One region of the Mesorhizobium sp. WSM4846 genome, then DNA from elsewhere that is predicted to be linked to it. Evidence: predicted binding sites of a transcription regulator. Region 1 holds the regulator's gene; each other region holds the start of a gene.
What was found. The regulator LexA, encoded in region 1, represses DNA repair genes until DNA is damaged. The targets are predictions, from matches to a motif close to TGTTCNNNNTGTGTTCNG.
Positions count from the first base shown of each region.

Region 2: AC0L15_RS30495 (ImuA family protein) is a predicted target of LexA. The motif match lies at 1,306-1,323, and genes of this name have one in related genera.
Region 3: AC0L15_RS18115 (single-stranded DNA-binding protein) is a predicted target of LexA. The motif match lies at 2,527-2,544, and genes of this name have one in related genera.
Region 4: AC0L15_RS23605 (helicase-related protein) is a predicted target of LexA. The motif match lies at 1,854-1,871, and genes of this name have one in related genera.

Region 1 covers NZ_JBVVPZ010000015.1:13,126-18,316, forward strand. Annotated here, with positions in the region: gene gltX (glutamate--tRNA ligase) at 1-10, opposite strand, end outside; gene AC0L15_RS14800 (ComEC/Rec2 family competence protein) at 114-2,561, shown strand; gene lexA (transcriptional repressor LexA) at 2,555-3,307, opposite strand; gene AC0L15_RS14810 (molybdopterin molybdotransferase MoeA) at 3,412-4,617, opposite strand; gene moaC (cyclic pyranopterin monophosphate synthase MoaC) at 4,617-5,114, opposite strand; gene trpC (indole-3-glycerol phosphate synthase TrpC) at 5,181-5,191, opposite strand, start outside.
Region 2 covers NZ_JBVVPZ010000059.1:28,672-33,862, reverse strand. Annotated here, with positions in the region: gene AC0L15_RS30510 (HpcH/HpaI aldolase/citrate lyase family protein) at 1-289, shown strand, start outside; gene AC0L15_RS30505 (DUF1737 domain-containing protein) at 316-522, shown strand; gene AC0L15_RS30500 (metallopeptidase family protein) at 751-1,173, opposite strand; gene AC0L15_RS30495 (ImuA family protein) at 1,347-2,402, shown strand; gene AC0L15_RS30490 (DUF6504 family protein) at 2,344-3,816, shown strand; gene AC0L15_RS30485 (error-prone DNA polymerase) at 3,813-5,191, shown strand, end outside.
Region 3 covers NZ_JBVVPZ010000020.1:60,895-66,085, reverse strand. Annotated here, with positions in the region: gene AC0L15_RS18135 (hypothetical protein) at 659-895, opposite strand; gene AC0L15_RS18130 (ATP-dependent Clp protease proteolytic subunit) at 987-1,592, opposite strand; gene AC0L15_RS18125 (SRPBCC family protein) at 1,615-2,097, opposite strand; gene AC0L15_RS18120 (ArsR/SmtB family transcription factor) at 2,094-2,408, opposite strand; gene AC0L15_RS18115 (single-stranded DNA-binding protein) at 2,645-3,160, shown strand; gene AC0L15_RS18110 (OsmC family protein) at 3,293-3,718, shown strand; gene AC0L15_RS18105 (MarC family protein) at 3,798-4,427, opposite strand; gene AC0L15_RS18100 (hypothetical protein) at 4,506-5,042, opposite strand; gene AC0L15_RS18095 (helix-turn-helix transcriptional regulator) at 5,129-5,191, shown strand, end outside.
Region 4 covers NZ_JBVVPZ010000032.1:60,906-66,096, reverse strand. Annotated here, with positions in the region: gene AC0L15_RS23605 (helicase-related protein) at 1-1,678, opposite strand, end outside; gene phbB (acetoacetyl-CoA reductase) at 2,455-3,180, opposite strand; gene AC0L15_RS23595 (acetyl-CoA C-acetyltransferase) at 3,304-4,482, opposite strand; gene phaR (polyhydroxyalkanoate synthesis repressor PhaR) at 4,795-5,191, shown strand, end outside.

The sequences.
Region 1 (5,191 bases):
TGTCGAACATGGAACTCTCGGGGCAAGCGCAGAAAACGGATGTGGTTGCGCGGACTTTCGCGCGTTGCGCGTTCATGTAGCATAGGAGGTCAAGGGCGCAAGGGGCGAACCCTATGGCTGGACCAGGCCGCGGCGTGGACGAGAGCGAGGGCGCGAACGCAAGCGTCAGCGAACGATCGCTGTTCGCCGACGCTGAGCCGTTACCCGTTTCGCTGCCGGCGTCGCCCCCGGGCATCCAGCCTCTTTCGCCGGACCGCTCCGCACCGATACCGGCTCCAGCACCCGGCCCTGTCATTCGTTTTCGCCGACTGCTCAGCCATCTTTCACCATCCGGTGTCCGCAACAGCGTGGCCTCCGCAGCCGGCCTGGAACTCGACCGCGGCGTCGCCTTCCTGCTGGTGCCGGTTTTTCTGGCATGCGGGGTGATCGTCTATTTTTCGCTTGCCGTCGAACCGGACTTTGCCCAGCCGATTGCCGTCGTGGTCCTCACGGCATTGTGTGCGGCCGTCACGCGCTCACGCCGCAAAACGCACCTGTGCTGCATGGCAGCGTTGCTGTGCGCGCTTGGTGTGCTCGCCGCCAAGGTTGAAACCTGGCGCGCCGGAACGAAGATGCTCGGTTCGGAAATCCAGACCCGGCTGACCGGCCGTGTCGTCAGGCTCGACCAGATGGCAAACGGCCGGATCAGGCTGACCATCGACGTGATGTCGACCGCCCGGCCGACACTGCGTTATGCACCCGAACGTGTCAGGATGTCGGCACGCAAGATTCCCGCTGAGATGACCGCAGGCTCGGTGGCAACCGGCTATGTGAGGCTTCTGCCTCCGACTGGCCCGGTCAGACCGGACAGCTTTGACTTTTCCTTTGACAGCTATTTCGCCGGTATCGGTGCCAGTGGCTTTTTCCTCGGCAGTCCAAAGATCGTCGTCTCCGAAGATGCACCGTTAACCGCACGCCTTTCTTCGTCGATCGAGAAGGCACGCGAAACCATCGCCGACCATATCAGGGACAGCATCGGTGGTGCCGAGGGGGAGATTGCCGCTGCGCTGATCGTCGGCGTGCGTGCCGGCATCCCCGAAGAGATAAACGAATCGATGCGGCGCACCGGCATCTACCACATCATCTCCATTTCCGGCCTGCACATGGCGCTTGTCGCCGGCACCGTCATGGGATTGCTGCGCAGCGCCTTTGCGCTGTTTCCCGACTTTTCGTCGCGCCGGCCGGTCAAGAAATATGCGGCTGCTGCCGCACTCGTCTCCATCGCTGCCTATCTGATTTTCTCCGGTATCGTGGTCGCGGCTGAACGCAGCTTCATCATGCTGGCGGTAATGCTTGTCGCCGTGCTGTTCGACCGGGCGGCACTCACCATGCGCAACCTGGCGATTTCGGCCATCGCCGTCATCGTCGTGTCGCCGCACGAGGTGGTCGGCCCAAGCTTCCAGATGTCCTTCGCTGCGACTGCGGCTCTCGTGGGCGCCTATGCCAGTTGGTCCGACTTTCGTGCCGACAAGGCCAAGGCGCCGCGACAGCGACGGTCACCGGCCGCTTTCGTCACGCGCAAGCTCGTCGCTGGGGCAGGCACCATCGCAATGACCTCCATCATTGCCGGCAGCGCCACCGCGCTCTTCGCCATCTGGCACTTCCAGCGCGTCTCGCCGCTCAGCCTGTTCGCCAATCTGGCGGTCATGCCGATCGTCACGATCGTCATGTTCCTGGCCGTCCTCAGCGCCTTGGCAATGCCTTTCGGCCTCGACGGCCCTTTCCTCTACATGATGGGCAAGGGCCTGACGGCGATGATTGCAATTTCGGGATGGATCTCGGAGCGTTCGCCGGTCGATGCAGTCGGCCTGATTTCGTTGCAATCGGTTCTGCTGGTGACGGTCGCCCTGGTCATATCCACGATGGCGACGACGTGGCTGCGGCTTGCGGCACTTCCCTTTGCGCTCGCCGGCCTGCTGACGATTTCCGAGACGCGCACCCCCGACGTGCTGATCTCGGAGGATGCGCATCTGGTGGCACTGCCGATCGGCGGCGGCGAACTTGCCGTCAACCGGGTGCGTTCGAACGAATTCACCACCGACAACTGGAAACATGCGCTGGTTTCAACAACGATCGTCGAGCCGGAGACATTCGAAAAAGGAGATGTGCGGTTCGACATCGCCGATCCGGCCGACCTGCCGCCGGGAGCGCCTTTCACCTGCACTGCCGGCCTATGCCTGGCCCGGCATCCGTCCGGCGCGCTCATCGCGCTCGCCGACAACCGTAAAACCGCGCGGCCGGCCTGTGCCTTTGCGGATTTGATCGTCATCGACGATGCCACAGCCTATTACAAACCCTGCCGCAACCCGCTGGTTCTCGTCGTCACCAAACGGCAGCTCGCTCGCATGGGCAGTGCCGCCGTCTTCTTCGATCCGCTATCGGCGACGACGCCCGCAGAAATCCGTTTTGCCGTCAGACAGCCATATAGGCCTTGGCATGAGCAGCGGCGGTTTTCGCGCGAGGCGAGGGGCCTGCCGCCATACCGCAGGGCCGAGAAACCCAGGAAGCCTGCCGTTCAGTAACGCCGGATCAGTCCGACGAGCTTGCCCTGCACCTTGACCCGGTCCGGCCCGAAGATGCGCGTCTCGTAGGCCGGATTGGCGGCTTCCAGTGCGATCGAGGCACCTTTGCGGCGGAAACGCTTCAGCGTCGCTTCCTCCTCGTCGACCAGAGCGACAATGATCTCGCCAGGCTGGGCGGTGTCGGCGTTGCGGATGATGACCGTGTCGCCGTCGAAGATGCCGGCCTCGATCATCGAATCTCCCTTGACCTCCAGCGCGTAGTGCGTGCCGCCGGTGATCATGTCCGGTGGCACCGAGATCGAATGCGTCTGGTGCTGGATGGCGTCGATCGGCACACCGGCAGCGATGCGGCCCATCACCGGTATGGAGACAGTGGCAACGACGTCGTCGTCATTGCCGGCCGCACGCATGCGCGAAGGCGCCGGCTTGATCTGCCGTCCGAGGCCGCCCTGTCCAAGGCCGCCTTGCCCAAGGCTGCCTTGAATGACGCTCGGCGAGAATTTGCGCGCCGCATTGAGGCCCGGCGCGATCGAATCGGGCAGGCGCAGCACCTCCAGCGCGCGGGCGCGGTTGGGCAGGCGGCGAATGAAACCGCGTTCCTCCAGCGCCGTGATCAGCCGGTGGATCCCCGATTTGGAGGCGAGGTCGAGCGCTTCCTTCATCTCGTCGAACGAGGGCGGAATGCCGCTTTCCTTCAGCCGCTCGTGGATGAACATCAGCAGTTCATGTTGTTTGCGTGTCAGCATCGCGACCCCCAACAGAATCAGAAAAACAAACCCAGAACAAACACTATCTGTTCCAGTTGTGTTCCGCAACCATTTAAAGTTTAATGAATGTGTTGACGCTTTGTTCAGCGTAGCATCAGCACGCTGCAGGCGGTGCCCGCTGCGGCCGCGGGAGCGAATGGCTCGCGCACGACCAGTCCGTTGGCGTCGGCCAGCATTCTGAGCATCGAGGAATCCTGGATACTGAACGGCGTTGCCTCAAGCGTGCCGGCTTCTTCCTTCACCACCGCGCGTACATAGTCCTGTCTGAGATCGTTGGCCGGCATGGCGGCGCCAAGCCGCGCCTGACGCATGTCCTGGCGAAAAGCGCGGCCGCCGAGCCGCGCCAGCAGCGGCTTCAGAAAGAGTTGCGTGCAGACCAGGCTGGCCACCGGATTGCCGGGCAGGCCGATGCAGCGGATGTCGCCCAGCCGCCCGAACATCAGTGGCTTGCCGGGCCGCATGGCGATTTTCCAGAAATCGAGCGCCATGCCTTCACCGGTCAGCACGTCATGGACGAGGTCGTGGTCACCGACCGAGGCGCCGCCCAGCGTGACGATGATTTCGGCGCCTGCGTCGACGGCTTTCGTCACCAGCGCGGCGATCGCCTCCTTGCGGTCGGCGGCGATACCGAGATCGAGTGCGCTGGCGCCGACCAAGCGGGCCGCGGCGGCGACGCCATAGGCATTGGAGGAGATGATCTGGTCGGGGCCAAGGTCGCTGCCCGGCGGCAGCAATTCGTCGCCGGTAGCGATGATGGCGACCAGCGGCCGTTTCACCACGCTGACCTGCTGATGGTTGGCCGACGCCGCCAGCGACAATGCCGCCGGATCAAGCAGGCGGCCTTTCTCCAGCAGCAAGTCGCCCTTCGAGAAATCGAGCCCGAGGCGGCGGATGTTGCGGCCTTCAACCGTCGGCGCGGTCACTTCGATCATGCCGCCGCCGAGGTCGCGGACATTCTCCTGGATGACAATGGTGTCGGCGCCTGCGGGAAGCGGCGCGCCGGTGAAGATGCGCACGGCCTGCGCCGGGCCGACTGTCCCGGCAAAGCCGCGTCCGGCCGGCGCCATGCCGATCACCGAAAGTCTCGCGGGCACGGACGCGACATCGTCGGCCCGCACGGCATAGCCGTCCATGGCCGACGCGTTGAATGGCGGCTGGGTGCGGAGCGCCATGAGCGGCCCCGCCAGCACGCGGTCGGCGGCGTCCATCAGGGCGACGCTTTCAGCCTGCAAGGGCGCAGCATCCGCAAGCAGGCGCTCGAGCGCCTCGGCGACCGCAAGCAGCGCCATTATTGGCCTGCCCCCTGGGCATCCGCCTTGTAGTCGCCGGATTTGCCGCCGGTCTTTTCCACCAGCCTGATGCCGGAGATCGCCATGCCGCGATCGACCGCCTTGGCCATATCATAGATGGTCAGGCAGGCGACCGAGACGGCGGTCAGCGCTTCCATCTCGACGCCGGTCTTTCCGGTGACGCGGGCCAGCGCCGTGACCTTCAGGCCGGGCAGCTTCGCGTCCGGTTCGATGTCTACCGATATCTTGGTCAACAGCAGCGGATGGCAGAGCGGGATCAGCTCATGCGTCCTCTTGGCCGCCATGATGCCGGCGATGCGCGCCGTGCCCAGCACGTCGCCTTTCTTGGCATCGCCGTCGAGAATCATTTTCAGCGTTTCGGGCCGCATCGAGACAAGACCTTCGGCGATTGCCGTGCGGGTCGTCTCCGCCTTGTCGCCGACATCGACCATATTGGCTTCGCCTTCCGCGCCAAGATGGGTGAGGGCGGCCGACATCGTCAGGTCACCCTGGAGCGACGTGCGTCCGTTTGAACGCACAAAGTACATTCTAACGCTTTATATCTATGCATCAT
Region 2 (5,191 bases), on a different contig from region 1:
CTTCAACGATTTTCGTGATCTGGACGCTTTTGCGCGCGAATGCACGGAAGCAGCCGCCATGGGGTTCGACGGCAAGTCGCTGATCCACCCGGCCCAGATCGATGCCGCAAACCGCGCCTTTGCACCATCTGCCGAAGCCGTGGCCGAGGCGCGTGCGGTCAAGGAGGCCTTCGCGCTTGCCGAAAATGCCGGCAGGCAAGTCATTGCGCTGAACGGAAAAATGCTCGAGCGGCTGCATCTGGCGCAGGCCGAGAAACTGCTGGCGAAGGCGGCCGCCAGCGCGGCATGATTGGCAACTTATCACAGGAATGAAAAATGAAACTCTACCGCTTTCTGTCCGGCCCGGACGATTCCAGCTTCTGCCACAAGGTGACGGCGGCGCTGAACAAGGGCTGGCACCTGTTCGGCTCGCCAACCTATTCCTACGACAAGCAGACCAAGGTCATGCGCTGCGGCCAGGCCGTGGTGAAGGATGTCGAGGGCCAGGAATACGGCCCTGGCACCAAGCTCAGCGATTGGTGACATCGCATCGAGCATAAACATCTTCCAGATGTCGGCGGGCCAGCACCCCCCTCTGTCCTGCCGGACATCTCCCCCCTCAAGGGGGGAGATCGGATGTCGCATCGGCTTTCGCCAATCTTCAGAGTTGCAGGGTGTGCGGTGCGGGCCAAAGCTGCCAGTCTCCCCCCTTGAGGGGGAGATGTCCGGCAGGACAGAGGGGGGCCGCGAAGGAATGAGACGTCGATCCCTTTACTCGGCCGCCTCTTCGATCCGCTCCATATCATCGTCCGACAGGCCGAAATGGTGGCCGATCTCGTGGATCAGCACATGGGTGACGATATCGCCCAGCGTCTCCTCGTTCTCGGCCCAGTAGTCGAGGATGGCGCGGCGGTAGAGCGTGACGCGGTTCGGCCCCTCGCCGGTCTGCGGATTCCAGCGCTCGGCGATGCCGCGCCCCTCGAACAGGCCGAGCAGGTCGAAAGGCGTTTCCAGCGACAGGTCGTCCATGATTTCGTCGGTCGGGAATTCGGCGATCTGGATGACGATCTCGCCGGTCAGCTTGCGAAACTCCTCCGGCAGATGGGCGTAAGCTTCTAGCGCCAGGAACTCCATTTCCTCCATCGACGGCGAAAGCTCGTCGTGCCAGGTACGGGTTTTGTAGATGCGGGCCATGCTTTGTCCTTCTGATCCCGGCATATAGGCTTTCGCGCCGGACTCGGCAATTGGCCGGGTTGCCGCCTTTCGCTGACAGGAATAAATTCCCCATGACTCCGCTTGACTCTTCGGCCGCCCTCTGGAATCTATTAGAACATAACAGGAACAATTGTGAGTGGAAGCTGACCGTCATGGCGACAAGCGCCGTGGCGCGGGAGACTGTTTTTGCCCTGCGCCGCCAGATCGCGAAGATCGAGGGAACGCTGCCCGAGCGCCTGCAGGCGCCGGCCGCAGCCCCCGTTGATGCGCCCCGGAATCCAACAGCTGATGTCACGCCCAAAAAAATCACGCCCAAAAATCTGACAATCGTCCGCCGCGGCCTCGCCGTGGCGCCGCCCGATGCGTTTCTGCGCACCGGCGCCGAAGATCTCGATACTGCGCTCGGCGGCGGCCTGCCGAAGGCGGCGCTGAGCGAGATCCATGGCGCCGCGACCCGCGATGCCGGGGCCGTCGCCGGCTTCGCCCTGTCGCTCGTCAGCCTGATCCTCAAACAGGGGCCGCGACTGCCGGTCCTGTGGATCGGCACCGCGGAAATCTTCCGCGAGGCCGGCTTCCCCTATGCCACAGGACTTCATCGCCTTTTCGGCATCGAGCCGGAGCAATTGCTGTTTTCCGAGGCGCCAAGGCTCCTCGATGCGCTGTGGACCGCCGAGGAGGCCGCCCGGATGACGGCGCTCGCCGCCGTCATCCTCGAAATCCGCGGCAGTCCGCAGCGGCTGGACCTCACCGCGACGCGGCGGCTGCACGCCCGGGCACAGAGCGCCGGCGGGCCGGTGTTTTTGCTGCGCCAGGCCGGCGAACCCGAGCCGACGGCGGCACCCGTCCGCCTCGTCCTGTCGGCGGCGCCGTCGGCACCACGCCAGACGATCGCCGGGCCGCTCGCCGGCTCGATCGGCCGTTCCGCCTTCACCGTCAGCATCGGCAAGAGCCGCACCGCCTTGCCAGGACAATTCACACTGGAGTGGAACCCCGATGAACGCAGTTTCGAGGAAAGAAGGGCCGGGGAAAGACGGCAAGAACGGGCAGCGAATCCTGTCCCTGTGGTTTCCGCATCTCGCCGCGGAAAGGATCCTGCGCCAGCGTCTGGGGCGGTCCTGGCGTTCGCGGCCGTCGGATCACCTGCCGCTGGTGATCAGCCATCGCCAGGCGAACGCGCAGCGCATCGCCGCCCTCGACGAGCGGGCTGAGGCGCTTCATCTGAAGCGCGGCATGGGCATAGCCGACGCGCGCGCCATGCATCCGTCGATCGACGTCGTGGAAGCCGATCCCGAGGCCGACCGCCGCCTGCTCGAAAGCCTCGCCGACTGGTGCGACCGCTACACCCCGCTGGTGGCGATCGACGCAGCCGATGGCCTGTTCCTCGACGTCACCGGCTGCACCCATCTTTTCGGCGGCGAACGGGCGATGCTGGACGACATCCTGTCGCGCTTTTTCCATCAGGGTTTCGATGTCCGCGCCGGCCTTGCCGCCACACCAGGTGCAGCCTGGGCGGCAGCGCGGTTTTCTGGTGATCGCATCGTCCCCGGTGGCGAGGAGGAGGCGCTTCTCGCACCCTTGCCGCTGACGGCGCTGCGCATCGAGCCTGACATCCGCGCCAGCCTGGAAAGCGTCGGCCTGCGCACGGCGGGCGCCGTCATGGCAGCACCGCGCGCGCCGCTCGCCCGCCGCTTCGGCAGATCGCTGCTTTTGCGTCTCGACCAGGCGCTCGGCCGCCTCGACGAGGCGGTGTCGCCGCGCCTGCCGGTGGCGCCGCTTTCGGTCGAACGCCATCTCGCCGAACCGATCATGCTGACCGACGAAATAGAGCGGCTGGTGAAAATGCTGGCGACGACATTGAAGGCGGACCTCGAGCGCCGCGGCGAGGGCGCAAGAAGGCTGGCGCTGCTGCTTTTCCGCGTCGACGGCGCCGTCAGCCGCATCGCCGTCGGCACCTCGCGGCCGTTGCGCGAGCCGTTGCTGATCCAGAAATTGTTCCACGAGAGGCTTGCCGCGCTCGAACAGGACATCGATGCCGGCTATGGCTTCGATCTCGTGCGCCTCTCGGTGCTGTCGGCCGCGGCCTTCGACATGCAGCAGGCGGATCTGACCGGCGAGACGCGCGACGACGGCGCCGACATCGCGCTTTTCGCCGACCGCATCCGCGCCCGGCTCGGCGACAGCGCGGTTTTGAAACCGGTCGCCGTCGAGAGTCATCTGCCCGAGCGCGTCGTCGCCATGCTTCCCTATGCGGAGGCGCCGCAAAGGGTCTCTGCGCCGAAGCAGCCGGACAAGATACAAGACACTTCCAGGCCTGTCTTGCGGCCGGAACGGCCGATCCGGCTGTTCCGTTCGCCCGAACCGATCGAGGTGCCGGCCACCGAAATGCCTGAAGGACCGCCGCTGAACTTCCGCTGGCGGCGCGCGCTCTACCGGGTGGCGCGCGCCGAAGGGCCGGAACGCATCGCCCCGGAATGGTGGCGGGAGGCAGCGGGGCAGGAAGCGACCCGGGATTATTTCCGCATCGAGGATAGCGACGGCCGCCGTTACTGGCTTTATCGCCAGGGTCTCTACGGCGCCTCGCAGGCGGCGCCGCGCTGGTTCATGCATGGGGTCTTCGCATGAATGCGCTGGCGGTCGTCCCCTATGCCGAATTCGGCATCCAGTCGAATTTCTCGTTCCTGCGCGGCGCCTCGAAACCGGAGGAGCTGGTGGTCGCGGCAAAGTTTTTGGGCTTTTCGTCGATCGGGCTTGCCGACCGCAACACGGTGGCTGGCGTCGTGCGCGCCTGGCAGCAGGCCAAGGTGGAAGGTCTTTCCTGTCATCCCGGCTGCCGCCTGGTTTTTTGCGATGGCACGCCCGACGTTCTCGCCTATCCGCAGGACCGCAAGGGCTGGGGCCATCTGTGCCGCATGCTGACGCAGGCCAATATGCGCGACGACAGCGAAAAGGGCGCACCGCTGCTCTATCGCGACGACCTTTTCGAATGGGGCGATCGCATGTCGCTGGCGATCCTGCCCGATCTGTCGACGCCGGCCGAGGATCACCTCAGGCTGATCAGCCGCCTGAAAGATCGCTTCGGCAAGACCCTGCGGCTTGCCGTTTCGCCGGATTATCACGGCAACGACCGCTACCGTATCGAGCAGGCGGCTGCCATGGCCGAGGCATCAGGCATTCCGCTGATGGCGACCAACGACGTTCTTTACCATACGTCCGAACGGCGCCGGTTGCAGGACGTGCTGACGGCGATCCGCCTCAACGTGCCTGTTGCCGAAGCCGGGCTGGAACTGGCGGCCAATGCCGAGCGCCATTTGAAGCCGCCAATGGAGATGGCGCGGCTGTTCCGGCGGCATCCGCAGGCACTGGCGCAAACCCAGCACTTTGCCGGCGAATTGAGCTTCTCTCTCAGTGACCTCCAATACAACTATCCCGACGAACCGACGGAATCGGGCCTCGGGCCCCAGGCCGAACTGGAAAGGCTGGCTCTGGAGGGAGCCGCGATACGCTACCCCTCGGGCGTTCCCGCCGATGTGACCAGGCGCATCCGCGAAGAACTCGCTTTGATCGAGCGCCTGAATTACGCGCGCTATTTCCTGACAGTCTACGACATCGTCAAATTCGCCCGCAGCCAGGGCATACTCTGCCAGGGACGTGGCTCCGCGGCCAACTCGGTGGTCTGCTATTGCATCGGCATCACCGAAGTGGGGCCCGAGCGGATCGATTCGCTTTTCGAGCGTTTCATTTCCGAGGAAAGAAACGAGCCGCCCGACATCGATGTCGATTTCGAGCATGAAAGGCGCGAAGAGGTCATCCAGTATATCTACTCGAAATACAGCGCCAAGCGCACCGCGCTTGCCGCGGCCGTCGTCAGCTACCGGGGCCGCTCGGCGATGCGCGAAGTGGCCAAGGCGATGGGCCTGTCGGACGATGTCAGGAGCGCGCTGTCCAGCTCGATCTGGGGCTGGTCGACCTCGGAGCTCGGCGAAAAGGAGACCGGGGC
Region 3 (5,191 bases), on a different contig from region 1:
TCGCGCGGGCGAGCAAGCGGAAAGAACAAAGGCCGAACACGCTCCTGACAAATGCGTTCATGTAATCCACAGCCGACGTCGCGCTGCTCAAAACGGATGCAAAGTTCGGATTCGCCACACAAGCGATCACGTTTTTGGTAAATCGGCTATCCAACTGTTGACGTCTCGGACTCAGGGGGGCAGACTCCAAACGTCAACCGAAGCCGACCGTCTTTCGATGGCCTCGCCGCCCCAAGGCGGCCTGCGAGACGCCGCAGGCTTTGCGATATGCGCTTCGGACGACACCAGTCGCAATGGACAGAAAAGGAGAGCAAAGGAATGACTCCACCGGACAGTCCCTTGAGGCTCCACGTGTCGCTGGAGCCCCGGCAGGCATAAGTGCCAGGGCTAGGCGTTTTGCGCCGCCCGACAAACCGTGACCTGCCGATCCCATTAAAATCAGAGACTACTAGTCGGATCGTCGGCTGAATGCCGCGAAGCATCCGAAATCAAAAGCCGGCAGTGTACTCCCGGCAAGTTTGGATTTCAGATCCAAAAAAGCCCCGACCGTTTGCGGAAGCAGCGGCGGGGCTGTTCGTTTCAGAGCCGCAGCGATGAAGGCCGATGGAGGTGTCCTATCACCGGGGGGCCTTCATCGAGCCCGCGCCGACATCGAAGGTTATGCTGCCGGAAATCCAGACATCGGTATCGCCGATCTTGAACTGGCCGTTGCTGGACACGGCCTCGTCGGGTTCGGCACCGGCTTGGCGATGCGATAGTCGTTGGTCACACCGGGCAGCGTGCCGTTCTGCGAAGGCGGTGAACTGTCTTCGGCGAACGCCGCGCCGGAGGTCATCGCCGCGACGGCGATACCGATAATCAGCCGGTTCAAGCAAATGCGTGAGATCTCAGACATCGGCGGACTGTATCGCCGCACTCTGGCCGAAGCAAGACCGGTGGCGATCAAACTGGCCGAACGGCTTGGCGGCTTTCGCTCTTTGGCGCTTTCAAGCCGCCTGTTTGCGCGTGTCAAAAACATGGTCGACAAGGCCCCATGTCTTTGCGTCCGCGGCGGTCATGAAATGATCGCGGTCGAGCGTGCGTTCGACTTCTTCGAACGTGCGACCACAGTGGTGCGCGTAAAGCTCGGTCATGCGCCGCTTGGTCCTGAGGATGCCTTCGGCGTGGCGCTGGATATCGGAGGCCTGGCCCTGGAAACCGCCTGACGGCTGGTGCAGCAGGATGCTGGCGTTGGGCAGCGCGATGCGTCGCCCCGGTGTGCCGGCCATCAGCAGGAACGAGGCCATCGAGGCGGCAAAGCCCATGCAGACGGTGGATACCGGACTGCTTATATACTGCATCGTGTCGTAGATGGCGAAACCGCTGGTCACCACGCCGCCCGGCGAATTGATGTAGAGGGAAATCTCCTTATCGGGATTGTCGGATTCCAGCGACAGGAGTTGGGCACAGACCAGCGCCGACACATTGTCGTCGATCGGACCGTTGATGAAGACGATGCGCTCGCGCAGCAGCCGCGAAAAAATGTCGAAGGCGCGTTCGCCGCGGCTCGACTGCTCGATCACCATCGGCACCAGATTGGCAAAACCGCTCATCGCTTTTTCTCCGTTGTGCTGCTCAGGCCGCGCGCAGGGAGAGGCGAGGCGTGTTTGCGGCTATGGTCTGTCTGGGGCTGTGTGCGTTGAGCGAAAGCCTGCAACCGGCGCCGGCAATTGCAGGCGTGGCTACTCGCGCAAATCCGTTGTGGACGATGCGCAGATGGGTGCCGCCCGACACAGTGCGGTCGAGCGTGAAGGTGACGATACTGTCCAGCGGCCTGGTGAGCGGATCCGCTGTATTGCCAGGCGCCGGCCGCTCCCGCCAGGAGTAACGCAGCAGGCGTTCGGGCTCGGCGTCCAGGATTTCGCACTCGATCGGTGCATCCGGCCTGGCAAAGGCAAAGCGGCCGCCGATCTCCGGCTTGATGTCGTTCGGCATCATCCAGGCCGCGAGCAGGTCCGGCACAGTGAGCGCCCGCCACACTTTTTCCGGCGGCTCTGGAAGCTCGCACTCGAACTCGATTGAATCTGCGGTCATGTCTGAATGCTGTTTTGCCGTCATTGGTCCATATCCTTCAAAACCGCCTTGAGCCGTTCGATACGCTCGGGCCAGAACGCACGGTAGCGCTCGATCCAGCCGAGCAGTGGGTCAAGCCCTTGCGGATCGGCGCGATAATAGGCGTTGCGGCCGGCTCGCCGCTCGGCCACCAGGCCGGCGCCGCGCAGCACTGCGAGATGCTGCGACACGGCCGGTTGCGACACGCTCAGGCCGCTGCGCAGTTCCGATACCGTCATCTCGCCGGCGGCGAGCCGTTCGTAGACGGCGCGGCGCGTCGGGTCGGCAAGCGCTCGAAAAATCTCGGCTTCGATCATGCCGGAAGCATAAGTCTACGCTTATTGATTTGGCAAGCAGTCTTTTCGCGCCCATATGGAACGGTACGGCGGAACCCATCGATTGCTGACATTCCTTGACAAAACGGATTGATGGTTATAGAACGAAAAGAGAACAAAAACCTTGTGGGAAAAGCCAGCCACGGCAGGCGGGGAATGTCCGCAGTCTATAAGGTGAGAGCGAGAAAATTTGTTTCGGATGAGCGCGGAGAAGTATCATGGCGGGTAGCGTCAACAAGGTCATTCTGGTGGGCAATCTCGGGGCGGACCCGGAAATCCGCCGTTTGAATTCGGGTGAGCCGGTCGTCAATATCCGCGTCGCCACGTCGGAAAGCTGGCGCGACAAGACTTCCGGCGAGCGCAAGGAAAAGACCGAGTGGCACAATGTCGTGATCTTCAACGAGCAGCTCGCCAAGGTCGCCGAGCAGTATCTGAAGAAGGGTGCCAAGGTTTATGTCGAGGGCCAGTTGCAGACGCGCAAATGGCAGGACCAGACCGGCAATGACCGCTACACGACCGAAATCGTGCTGCAGAAATTCCGTGGGGAACTGCAGATGCTCGACGCACGCGGGCAGGGCGAGGGCGGTCAGGTCGGCAGCTATGCCGGTGGCGGCAGCAGCCGCGGTTCCGATTTCGGCCAGTCCGGCCCGGGCGAGAGTCTCAATCGCGGCGGCGGCGGCAACAAGGGTGGCGGCGGTTCGTCGCGCGAACTCGACGACGAAATTCCGTTCTGATCGCTTGGAGCGAGCGGCTCTGCGCGAGCTGACAGCCAGCTATTTGAGGCCACGCATTGGCGTCCCGAAAATCTGTCTTGGATTTTCGGGACGTTGTGCGTTTGAGCGGTGTGCGGTGAAAGGACGTATCAGGTGAAAGCACGCGTCAAATGGGTCGAAGAGCGCACTTTCGTCGGCGAGTCCGGCAGCGGTCACAAGGTGGTGCTGGGAACCGCGTTCGGACCGGACGGCAAGACGCCGGGGCCGAGCCCGATGGAACTGGTGCTGCTCGGCACTGGCGGCTGCTCGGCCTATGATGTCGTCCACATTCTCGAAAAGGGCCGCGAGGCGGTCGAAGACTGCGTGGTTGAACTCGACGCCGACCGGGCGGAGAAGGAGCCGCGGGTGTTCACCCGCATCCATATGCATTTCATCGTCAAGGGCCGCGCGCTTGCGCATAACAAGGTCAGGCGGGCGATCGACCTGTCGATCGAAAAATACTGCTCGGCCTCGGCAATGATGGCCAAGACCGCCGAGATCACCCACGACTTCGAAGTTATTGATACGACGGCGAAGTAGGATAGCGTCCAGTGGCGTTGCGCGAGATGGACAACGAAAATGACGGCCTCGGCAATCAAGCGCGAGGCCGCTTTCATTTTCATGCCGCCATCAGCGCCTTGACGCCGTCGGCGACGAACTGCACGGCAAGCGCCGCCAGGATGACACCGAGCAGCCGGGTCAGGATCGAGCGGCCGGTCTGGCCAAGGATGCGGTCGATGCGTTCGGCCAGCACGAACACCAGATAGGTGATGACAAGGCAGATCGCGATGATGCCGACAAGGGCTGCCTGCGCGCCCAAACCTGGAAACGAGCCGGACAGCAGGACTGTCGCTGAAATTGCGCCCGGACCGGCGATCAGCGGGATCGCCAGCGGAAAGGCGGCGATGTTGTGGATCATGTCCTTGGTGATGGCGACGTCGCCGATCTTCTCCTTGCGGTCCTGCCGGCGCTCGAACACCATTTCGAAGGCGATGAAGAACAGCAGGAACCCGCCGGCGACGCGGAACGCCGGCAGCGTGATGCCGAACACCGACAGGATCGATGCGCCGGCGATTGCAAACAGCGCCATCACCAGGAAAGCGATGATCGAGGCACGCACGGAAACCTGGTTACGCTCCTCGCGGTTCATGCCGCGCGTCACGGCGAGGAAGAGCGGCGCCAGGCCAGGCGGGTCGATGGTCACCAGAATGGTGACGAAGGCGTTGAACAGGCTGTCGAAGCTCGGCATCTCTGACCCTCCCCGCCGGGCGGTGCCCGAGACCCCAGCATTGGTAGAGCAAAGCGGCGTCAGGGGGAACCGTGCAGGTCAGGCGCTGGCGACGCGCCGCGCCAGGAACTCGACTTCGAGCCGCCAGGTCGCGCCATCGTCCTGAGAGCGTTCCCCTAGCCAGCGGAACGAATTTTCGGTGATCCGAGAAAAGCTCCAGCGCACCGAGGCGCCGGTGCCGTCGGCGCCTTGCTGGACGATGGTGTCGCCCTCGGCGCGGCCGAGCTGGCGGCTGTAATACTGGGTGCGCGGATCGCTCCAGATGATATGCCAGGCGTCGACGCCGGGGTCATAGACGCGCAGTGTCGTGCCATAAAAGGTCCATTTGCCGAGCGAGCTCTGTGCGCCACTGTTCCGCACGGGCAAGATCCATACGTCCTGGATCGCGCGGCCCTCGAGCACCCAGCCGAAATGCACCTCGCCGCGTCCGGTCAGCACCTGGCCGTCTTCGAGATGGCGCGTGGCATCGAACGTCCAGGCGCCGACGAAGCGGCCGTAAAGGTTCAGTTTTTCGGCAAGGCCTGCGGCTGGCCCGTCACTGTGCAGGGCTTCGGCAAAGGAGGATGAATTGAACATGGTTTTCTGCCCACATTGTCAGGAGACCGGGAAGAATAGGCCCTGGCACTCTTCTTGCGCTTGGGAAAAATTGCTATCTTTCGGCCATGACGACGAGCGTGCATACACTGGCGTCCGGAAAAGGCTGGCGGGTGTCGGATGTGGTCTGC
Region 4 (5,191 bases), on a different contig from region 1:
CGCCATTGGCCGAGGCGCCGAAGCGTTCGGCCCGCGCCTCGAATTCGGCTGCAAGCGCCTTCTGGGCTGCTGTGCGCACCGCCTTGGCGTCCTCGCCGCCGGCGCTTTGGTCCGCGGTGAAGCGGAACCCCTGCAACTCGCCGACATGATGGCCTTCGACGAGGACGGTTCCGGTTGGACTGATTTCGGCTTCAGGCATGGTATTTTCTCTAAGGCGCCGCATGAGGACGGAAGTCCTGCGGTCTACGAAGCGTTTCGTCAACCGCTCATGCAGCGCATCCGACAATCTGTCTTCGATTTCGCGCGTCTTTTCCTGCCAGTGTGCCTGATCGGCCAGCCAGCCGGGCCGGTTGGAAACGAAAGTCCAGGTGCGGATCTGGGCGATCCGGTGCGACAGCGTGTCGATGTCGCCCTCGGTGGTGTCGGCGCGGCGCACCTGCTCGGCCATGTAATTCTCATCGACATGGCCATGCCTGGCAAGGTCCATGTAGATCGAGGCGATCAGGTCGGCATGCTGAGCCGGGGCGATCTTCCTGTAATCGGGAAGGGCGCAGGCCTCCCACAACAGCGCCACGCGCCTGGCGTCGGTGGCAAGCGTCCGGATGTCCTCGTCGCGGGACAGATGTTCGAGCGCCTGCGCATCGACCGCCGGCAGCGCGCGCGTCAGGCCTTCAACCGGCGCGTTGGTCTCGATCGAGCGCTTCAGCGCGTCGAGGTTGGCGAAATCGAAACGCGCGGTGCGCCATTGCAGCACCTTCACCGGGTCGAAATCATGCGCTTCGATCTTCTTGACCAGTTCCTCGTCCAGTGGATCGACCTGGCCGGTGACGCCAAAAGTTCCGTCGCGCAAGTGGCGGCCGGCGCGGCCGGCGATCTGGCCGAGCTCGGCCGCCGTCAGGTTGCGATACTGGTAGCCGTCGAACTTGCGGTTCTGGGCGAAGGCGACGTGATCGAGATCGAGGTTGAGGCCCATGCCGATCGCATCGGTGGCAATCAGATAATCGACATCACCCGACTGGAACAGCTCCACCTGCGCGTTGCGGGTGCGCGGCGATAGCGCGCCGAGCACGACTGCCGCACCGCCCTGCTGGCGGCGGATCAGTTCGGCGATGGCATAGACCTCGTCGGCGGAGAAGGCGACGATCGCCGTACGTCGCGGCAGGCGGGTCAGCTTCTTGGAGCCGGCATAGGCGAGATGCGACAGCCGTGGCCGCGTCACCACCGACACCCCCTTCAGCAGACGCTGGAGGATGCCGTGCATGGTCGCTGCGCCGAGCAGCAGCGTCTCCTGGCGGCCGCGCAGATGCAGGATGCGGTCGGTGAAGATGTGGCCGCGCTCGAGATCGCCGGCCAGCTGGACCTCGTCGACGGCGACGAAAGCGGCGTCAGTCTCGCGCGGCATGGCTTCGACGGTACAGACCGAATATCTGGCGCCATCGGGCTGGATCTTCTCCTCACCGGTGATGAGCGCCACCTTGTGAGCGCCGACCTTCTCGCAGACGCGTGAATAGACCTCGCGGGCGAGCAGCCTGAGCGGCAGGCCGATAATGCCGCTTTCATGCGCCACCATGCGCTCGATGGCGAGATGGGTCTTGCCGGTGTTGGTCGGCCCGAGCACAGCGGTCACGTCGCGGCCTGACAGGATCAGTGGCTCAGTGTGTTTCGGCTGGATGTTCATCGACCTGGAAATTAAGGCTCTCTGCCTCGCGTTGTCGGGAGCGCGCCCCGTGGTGGCGCGGGTGACAGCCGACACATAGGGATTTTGGGCGTGAAGCGAAAGCAGAATATTCCGATGGCAGCTCGAAGCCTTCCGTCGGCGTCGAAATGCCGTTCCGCCGTTCCGATTTAACAGTTGGAACGAGTCTGGAACGAATCGGCTACGAATCGCTGACTCGCGCAGATTCAGGGTTTGTTCACGGCTACATCTGGATTTCTCGCCTGCGAGTCTCACCACATGCTGAATCGCCGAACTGGCCCGTTTCATGCAGGGCTGACGTCGCCGTTAACCTTTGCCGCTGAACGATCGACGCAGGTCGGCCGGCGTCATCCAACATTTTGAAATAATTAATCTTTCCTAACGCGCCTTAACCATTTGGGATGTTTTTCAGCCTTTGTCGTTTAACTCTGCGCTCAAAGCCGGAACGAAACGGCGACGAATCGGCGCCGGAGCATGTTTCCCGGTTTGTTCACCCCCATATGTAGTATCGTGAACAGGTATTCCACCTGTTATCCACAGGCGGGGAACAGGGTTTTGCACAGGCCGCACGGCCGCCGTTAACCTTTGCGTGCCGCTTCGGCACAAATCGGCGTCACGCCCATCGGTCGGCGCAGTCGCTGACCAGGCTGCCAGCAATGCAAAACGGCCTGGTTCAAGCCTCTCCCATGGCATAGCGCTGCCGCAGCGGGCTGCAACAGTCCCCGGCAACAGGCCGACGCCTCAGGTGACATGACGCCTCAGGTGATATACTGGCCGCCATTGGCTGATATGGTCGAGCCGGTGATGAAACCGGCATCGTCGGAAGCCAGGAAGACGACGCAGCGTGCGATCTCTTCCGGCTCGCCGAGGCGGCCGACCGGGATCTGCGGGATGACGCGCTCATTGAGCACCTTCTCGTCCATCGCCCTGACCATCTCGGTGGCGATGTAGCCGGGGCAGATGACATTGACGGTGATGCCGACCCGCGCCCCTTCCTGGGCGAGCGCCTTGGTGAAGCCGATATCGCCGGCCTTCGACGCCGAATAATTGACCTGGCCGGTCTGGCCTTTCTGGCCATTGATCGAGGAGATGGTGATGACGCGGCCGAACTTGCGTTCGCGCATGCCGACCCACAGCGGGTGCGTCATGTTGAATGCGCCGGAAAGATTGGTGTCGACGACCTCTTTCCATTGCTCGCGCGTCATCTTGTGGAACATGGCGTCGCGGGTGATGCCGGCATTGTTGACCAGAACGGAAACCGGGCCGAGATCGGCCTCGACCTGCTTGATGCCGGCGGCGCAGGCATCGTAGTCGGCGACCGACCATTTGTAGACCGGAATGCCGGTCATCGCGATGAATTTCTGCGCCGCTTCGTCATTGCCGGCGTAGTTCGCGGCGACATGATAGCCGGCGTTTTTCAGGCCGATCGAAATCGCGGCGCCAATACCGCGCGACCCACCGGTGACGAGTGCTACCTTTGTCATAATATCCTCCCTTTTTCTCGATCGGCGGGCGGCGAAAGGGGAACGCTCTAACGGCGGAGCCTGTTCGCCACCGACTGTTTCACGGCTTGCTCGCTCCGTCCTCACGGCGCTTTGCAGATGACTTCACAGCGCTTCCACGCACATGGCGACCCCCATGCCGCCGCCGATGCACAGCGTGGCGAGACCTTTCCTGGCACTTCTGCGGCGCATCTCGTAAACTAGCGTGTTGAAGATGCGGGCGCCGGAGGCGCCGATCGGGTGGCCGATGGCGATGGCGCCGCCATTGACATTGACGATCGACGGATCCCAGCCCATGTCCTTGTTGACGGCGCAGGCCTGGGCGGCGAAGGCTTCGTTGGCCTCGACCAGGTCGAGATCGCCGACCGACCAGCCGGCCTTGGCCAGCGCCTTGCGCGAGGCGGGAATGGGCCCGGTGCCCATGATCTGCGGATCGACACCCGCGGTCGCCCAGGACACGATGCGCGCCAGCGGCGTGATGCCGCGCTTTGCGGCTTCGGCTTCGGTCATCAGCAGCACGGCGGCGGCGCCGTCATTGATGCCGGAGGCATTGGCGGCGGTCACCGTGCCGTCCTTGTCGAAGGCCGGTCTCAGCTTGGTCATGGCCTCCATCGTGGCGCCGTGGCGGATATATTCGTCCTGGTCGACAATGGTGTCGCCCTTCTTGCCCTTGACGGTGAAGGCCACGATCTCGTCCTTGAATTTGCCGGCCTTCTGCGCGGCCTCTGCCTTGTTCTGGGAGGCCAATGCGAGCTGGTCCTGGTCCTCGCGGGTAATCTGGAACTGGCGAGCGACGTTTTCGGCCGTGTTGCCCATGTGGTAGCCATTGAAGGCATCCCACAGCCCATCCTTGATCATGATGTCGATCATCTTGTAGTCGCCCATCTTGACGCCGGCACGCAGGTGTTGAGCGTGCGGGGCCAGCGACATCGATTCCTGCCCGCCGGCGACGATCACCTTGGCATCGCCTGTCGCGATCTGCTGCATACCGAGAGCAATAGCGCGCAGACCTGAGCCGCAAACCTGGTTGAGGCCCCAGGCGGTGGTTTCCTTTGGCAGGCCGGCTTCGATAGATGCCTGGCGGGCGGGGTTCTGGCCCTGAGCCGCGGTCAGCACCTGGCCGAGGATGACCTCGTCGACTTCCGCCGGCTCGACACCGGCACGGGACAGCAACTCCTTGATGACGACGGCACCAAGCTCATGCGCCGGCGTGGCGGCGAAGGCGCCGTTGAAGGAACCGACGGGCGTGCGCGCCGCACTGGCGACAACGATGGCAGCGGACATGTTCTTCTCCACACTTCGAGGTATCGAGGTTTTGGTATCGCAGTTTGTATCGTCAGGGCTTTTCTTGCCCTTTCAATGATCCAAGTCAAACCGGAAATGGGCATACCGGCCATGCGCCGCAAGCAGGTTGCGCATCGTGGTGGATACAGCCGGCCCATTGCTGCGCAGCATTTTTAGCCCGCCGTGCAGCATTAATTGATGCCGCACTGCACAAACCGCTTGGAATTGTGACGCTTTTGCGCATATCCTTGAAAGGGCGCAATCGTTACCGGCAGCTTACCTCAAGTGCGCCGGTGTCCCGGGAGGATGCTGATGGCCGCGAAAGACGAACCGATTATCATCAAGAAATATGCCAATCGCCGCCTCTACAACACCGGCACCAGCACCTATGTGACGCTCGAGGACCTTGCCGAAATGGTCAAGAAGGGCGTGGAGTTCACCGTCCAGGACGCCAAGACCGGCGACGACATCACCCATCCGGTGCTGACCCAGATCATCTTTGAACTGGAGAACAAGGAAGGGCAGAACATGCTGCCGATTCCGTTCCTGCGCCAGTTGATCGCTTTTTACGGCGACCAGATGCAGATGATCGTGCCGAGCTTCCTCGAACAGTCGATGATCGCCTTCTCAAAGGAGCAGGAACGCTTCCGCGAGCAGATGAAGGGTGCGTTGGGCAAGTCGCCGCTGGACATGATGAAGATCACCACGC